DNA from 2 places in the Litchfieldia luteola genome. Region 2 is predicted to be linked to the other one. Evidence: riboswitches for the same ligand, from Rfam matches in the RefSeq annotation. Region 2 holds a riboswitch; the other holds the start of a gene.
The links. A riboswitch is a leader RNA that binds a small molecule or an ion and turns the genes downstream of it on or off. The one in region 2 is predicted to bind S-adenosylmethionine.
Positions count from the first base shown of each region.

Region 1: it holds a riboswitch for S-adenosylmethionine, as region 2 does, so the genes downstream of both, J2Z26_RS19235 (methionine ABC transporter ATP-binding protein) here and J2Z26_RS08190 (sugar ABC transporter substrate-binding protein) in region 2, are expected to answer to the same signal.

Region 1 is NZ_JAGGKM010000008.1:13,944-17,064, reverse strand. Features, by position in the region: gene J2Z26_RS19240 (methionine ABC transporter permease) at 1-594, opposite strand, end outside; gene J2Z26_RS19235 (methionine ABC transporter ATP-binding protein) at 587-1,612, opposite strand; SAM riboswitch class I at 1,998-2,103, opposite strand; gene J2Z26_RS19230 (O-acetylhomoserine aminocarboxypropyltransferase/cysteine synthase family protein) at 2,222-3,121, opposite strand, start outside.
Region 2 is NZ_JAGGKM010000002.1:654,848-657,968, forward strand. Features, by position in the region: gene J2Z26_RS08185 (sugar ABC transporter ATP-binding protein) at 1-9, opposite strand, end outside; gene J2Z26_RS08190 (sugar ABC transporter substrate-binding protein) at 668-1,783, opposite strand; SAM riboswitch class I at 1,978-2,094, opposite strand; gene J2Z26_RS08195 (methyl-accepting chemotaxis protein) at 2,246-3,091, opposite strand.

The DNA.
Region 1 (3,121 bases), on a different contig from region 2:
AGTGGCAATAAATGTTACATCATTATTGCCTCTTTGAAACCCTTCTAAATAAGCAAGGTTTCCTAGACCGCCAGCTCCGATTACTCCAGCCATAGCTGTATATCCTACAAGAGCAATGGCTGTTACAGTAATTCCGGACACTAACGCTGGCATAGATTCAGGTAGTAAAACCTTTGTAATGATTGTAGTTGTTGTGGCACCCATTGATTTGGCTGCTTCAATAACCCCTTTATCAATTTCTCTAAGAGCAATTTCAACCATTCTTGCATAGAACGGAGCTGCTCCGATTATTAGAGCAGGAAGGGCAGCATTTGCACCTAGTATTGTACCAACTATTGTTTTAGTAAATGGAATCAGCAAAATAATTAAAATAATAAATGGAATAGAACGGAAAATATTTACGATGGCTGCAATAACTGAATTCATAGCCTTACTTTCCCATATGTTCCCTTTAGAAGTAAGAAATAATAACAAACCTAAAATAATGCCTAAGATAAATGTCGCGATGACCGAGATTCCAGTCATGTATAGTGTTTCATTGGTAGCCGTTATAACTTTTTCCCACTTAACATTTGGTAATAGCTCCTCAAGCATTTGCTATCACCTCCACTTCAACTTGCTCGCTATGAATATAATCAATTGCTTTATCGATTTCGCTAGTGTCTCCATCAACATGGATAAAAAGAGTACCGTAAGAACCACTTTGGGTTTGTGAGATTTTCCCTTGAAGAATGTTAACGTTTAGATTAAAGTTTCGAATTAAATTTGTCATCAATGGACGTTCAGCAGCATCTCCTACAAAAGTGAGTTGGATGACTTTACCGTTTGGATATTGATCAAGCAAGTGCTCAATCGTTTCTTTTGTTTCCTCTGGCTCCGTCACTTGTTTTACGAATCTTTGGGTGATTGGCATCTTAGGTTTCCTAAATACCTCTAAAACCTGACCTTGCTCAACTATCTTTCCATCTTCCATAACTGCAACACGGTGGCAAATTTTCCTGATAACATGCATCTCATGAGTGATAAGCACAATTGTTAGACCTAAGCGCTCATTTATATCTACCAGCAAATCTAAGATTGAGTCTGTTGTTTGTGGGTCAAGCGCTGAGGTAGCCTCATCACAAAGTAACACTTTGGGATTGCTTGCTAGTGCCCTTGCAATACCTACTCTTTGCTTCTGTCCTCCACTAAGCTGTGAAGGATAGGCTTTTTCTCTTCCCTCAAGTCCCACTAACTTTACTAACTCATCAACGCGTCTAAGTCTTTCTTTCTTTGGCACTCCAATAATCTCTAAAGGAAACTCGATATTCTCGCTAACTGTACGTGACCACAACAAGTTAAAATGTTGAAAAATCATACTTATTTCCTGTCGTGCTTTTCTTAACTTGTTTCCTTTAGCACTGGTAATTTGATGGCCTGCTACAGATATTGAGCCTTCTGTTGGAATTTCAAGTCCATTTAATAGTCTGATTAATGAGCTTTTCCCAGCTCCACTGTAACCAATGATTCCAAAGATTTCTCCTTGTTTAATGTCTAGGTTAACGCCATCAACAGCAGTCACTGATCCTGTTTTCGATTTATAAATCTTTTTTACATTTTGCAATGTAATCATCTATTTCTCACCTTCTTTAAGTAACTACTTCTGTTTAGTTTGGTTCTTCAAGCGTAGGATAATGTAAATATTCTTAAATATGGACAGGACTTATTTAGTTTATCAATGTCTCTTTTCTCAAATATTGTTGTTTACAGATTTAACTTTGACCGTTCCTTTGCGCTACAGGCATTTGCTTTCCGCGGGGAGGAAGTCAAGCCTCCTCGACGTTCCCTCTGCGGGTCTCGACCTTTCCTCTACTTCCCGCAGGAGTCAAATGCCTTCCGCTCCAATCCACTATCAAATAATTACCTAATAAGCAACTTTCATTGCGTAAAGAGCCTAACAAAAAACAAAAAGCCCTTCTACTCAAATGAGCAGAAAGGCATACGTAATATAGTCCTTCCTCTCATTTCCCAAAGCAATAGCTTTGTGTGAATTGGCACCATTTCAACATAGTTGACGGTTGCCGGGCTTCATAGGGCACATCCCTCCACCTCTCTCAATAAGAGTTACACTTTATTCAATTATCGCTTTAAAACAGTTAAGTATTAATTGAGTACGAAAGTGAGTATATCATGGGTAAGAAATCAGTGTCAACAAAAATAATATTTTTATATTTTACTATTTTTAAATAGCACTTACTGGCTTTTTAGAAGAAAGTCCTGTTGCCTTTTCAATTGCTTGTTCTAAGTCTTCAAGAAGATCTTCACAATGTTCAATTCCAACTGAAAGCCTGATTAAATCATCAGTCACTCCGGATTTCTTTAAATCCTCGGCCCCTAATTGCTGATGAGTGGTACTTGCAGGATGGATGATTAAGCTCTTGGCATCCCCTACATTCGCTACATGAGACCAAAGAGTTACATTATTAATGACTTTTGCTCCAGCTTCCCTGCCACCTTTGATTCCAAATACAACAACTGCACCAGCACCTTTAGGTAAGTACTTCTTCGCTAATTCCTTTCCAGGATGTTCTTCATGCTCCGGGTATAATACCCACTCTACACCAGGATGCTCATCTAAGTAGGAGACGATCTTTCTCGTATTTTGAATATGCTCTTTCATCCGGACATGCAGTGTTTCCAGTCCTAAGTTAAACTGAAATGCATTAAATGGGCTAATGGCCGGACCTAAGTCCCTTAATAACTGAACTCTTGCCTTCACAATAAAAGCAACAGGCCCTAACGCTTCTGAGTATACTAAATTATGATAGCTCGGATCAGGTGTTGTAAATCCAGGAAACTTTGCCGAGTTCCAATCAAATTTCCCTCCATCTACAATAATCCCTCCAAGAGTAGTACCATTCCCAAGCAACCATTTTGTTGCTGAGTGAATTACTATATCTGCACCATGTTCAATTGGCCTGCATAGATATGGTGTGGCAAACGTGTTGTCAATGATTAATGGAATACCAGCTTCATGTGCAATTTCAGCAACTGCTTCTATATTTAAAATATCCAAGCTAGGATTTCCTATTGTTTCAGCAAAGAGGGCTTTTGTATTAGGAGTGATTGCCTTTTTGAAATT
Region 2 (3,121 bases):
TACTGACATCCATCCTCACTCCTTTTTAGTGATATTGTTACTTCATTTCTAGTAGATAGCTAGATTGCGGTTGCATAAATGGATTTATGTGACCCCATTTCCTCCATTTGACCAGTTACAGGGCACATAAATGGATTTATGTGACCCCATTTCCTCCATTTGACCAATTACAGGTCACATAAATGGATTTATGTGACCTCATTTTCTCCTTTTGACCAATTACAGGGCGCATAAATGGATTTATGTGACCTCATTCTCTCCATTTGACCAGTTACAGGGCACATAAATGGATTTATGTGACCTCATTTTCTCCTTTTGACCAATTACAGGGCGCATAAATGGATTTATGTGACCTCATTTTCTCCTTTTGACCAATTACAGGGCGCATAAATGAATTTATGTGACCTCATTCTCTCCATTTGACCATTTACAGGGCACATAAATGGATTTATGTGACCTCATTTTCTCCTTTTGACCAATTACAGGGCGCATAAATGGATTTATGTGACCTCATTTACTCCATTTGACCAATTACAGGGTGAATAAATGGATTTATGTAACCTCATTTCGGTATTTCTACCAAACCCATGGCGCATAAATGATGTTATGTGACCTCATTTCAACCATCTGGCCAAACCCAGGTCACATAAACCATTAGCAACAAAATTTACTTTTGATAATGCTCTTTTAACACCTTCATCCATTCTTCATCAAACGCAGTTGATGTACCCCAGCCTTCTACAATGTTTGCTAGATTCACCATATTAACTGGATCACTAGAACCCTGTAGGTCAGCCTGTGAGATAAGAGATGCTTCTAAGTCATAAGTTTGTGGAGTTTCTTCTCCAGCTAATTTTTTCGCTAAAAGTCTTAAATTAACAGCACCAATTAATTTTGGATCTACTGCAGCCGTATATTTCCAAGAGCTTCCATCCGCTTGAATTTCTTGTAGGTCCGCATTAGAAACATCAATACCATAAATTTTGATTTCATCTCTACCAGCTTCTTTAATTGCACGTGCTGCACCGATTGCGAAAGCATCCCATGTAGCAAAAATCGCATCGATTTCACCTTTTGGATGTTTGTTTAACATGGCTGCTACCGCATTTTGGGTTTGAACAGATGTATCAGCAGCTGCTACACCGAAACGCTCAACCTCTTTAATTTCAGGATTGTTGGCTAGTACTTCTTTATAAACATTGTTTCTTCTTACCATAGGTGGAAACCCATCTACCCATAGGTACACAATATTCGCTTCACCATTATGCTCTTTTACTAATTGTTCAAGAGCTAATGTTGCTAATGCTTCATCATCCTGAGATGTTAACGTTACACCTGCAATTGTTGCAAGGTCTGGGTTTGAATCAAAGGTAACGACACTTTTTCCTGCTTCAACTAACTTTTTCACTCCATCAACCGTCGCAGCATCATCACCATGTGAAATAATAAAGCCATCATAGTCTTGTGTTAATGCTTGCTCGATTGCATCATGGAATTTAGCTGTATCGCCATTGGCTGTGAATACATCCACATCAAAGCCAAGTGACTCTCCTTCTTCCTTTGCACCAGCTAAAAATTGTGCGGTATGATCATCTCCACCAATTTTACGAATGACTTTAATTTTTGCACCTTCTCCATTCGCAAAACGCTCTGGGACATTTTCAAAACTTACTTTCTCATTACTCGCTTGATTTGTATTTTCTCCTGAAGCACAGCCGGCTAATAGAAGTGTAAAGGCTACTGCTGAAGTTAACACTGTTTTGACTAAAGATTTTTTAAACATTTTGTTAGTTCCCCTTTTCTAAGTAGTTTTCTTAATACTGATCTGAGCTGTCATTTTCCTCCTTGCCTGTAGTATTGAGAGGATGCTATGTACCCAAAAGCGTAAGCGCCTTGTTCAGGGCGCTAGAGCTAGAAGAAGACAATAAAAAAACCTCTCTAAAAAGAGAGGTTTAAGCGGCATTATCCGATAATCCTCTCTCATCTTCCAAAACAAATAACTTGCTTTGCAGGATTTAGCACCAATTCCATTTAAAAATATGGAACGGTTGCCGGGCATCGTAGGGCCAGTCCCTCCGCCACTCTTGATAAGAGATCACGTATTAAGTTTGTGGTTAAATTTGATAGTTATTACTTTAACGTGGTAGAGAAATAATGTCAACAAATATTTTTAATTTTTTTAAAGTTTAATAACTTCTAAATAGTAGTATTATTACTCATATCCGCCATTGAGAAGTTCAAAGCCTTATAACTCATCTGCATATTGTTTTAGTTTTTGACTCATCATTTCAATTTCTTTTATAAAATTTGAAATTTCCACTGTTGAATTTGCCTGGTTATTTCCGACTTTAACAACCTTCTCAATTTCAATTGAGATTGCATTCATAGATTGTTGAATATTTGTTAGTGTTTTGCGTATTTTTTCTGTAGATGCTACCGTTTCATTAGATAGTTTTCTAATCTCATTGGCAACTACTGAAAATCCAGCTCCCTTTTCACCAGCACGGGCAGCCTCAATCGATGCATTTAACCCTAGTAAATTGGTTTGGTCAGCGATTTTTTTTATAAATGATAGAACTTCTTCTGTATTTTCTACTTCTTTTGATGCCTTTATTGATTTTTCCATTAATCCGTCACTTATTAATGATAGATCGGAAGCCGCTTGAGTTATATTGTGAACTTGATTGTTTGCAGTAGAAAGAGAGTCAACAATTTGCTCAGATATGTTGCGTAATGCTCTTTCATTTTGTTTCTGCATCTGTATGGCAACTGCCCCAATTACTTTCCTACCAATAACGATTGGTGCAGCTAACCCAGTAAAGGAAATTCCAAAAAATTCTGCCGGTACCTCTACTTCAATTTTCCTATTAAAGCGGATACAATCAGTTAATGGCTCTTCTGGATTAATTTTCATGCCAGGACGGGCTCCGATATCAATTTTTTTACTAGGATAATAGACTAACCACTCTTCAGTATTCGTAACCCCTATAGCAATATCTGGAAGCATAGAATGAATGATTGGAATAGTTTTTATAATGTTTGATAGTACCTCTTGTTCAGTAGCTTTTTCAGGAATAAATGATATCGTCATAATTTATCCTCTTTCTAAGATAATTATAGT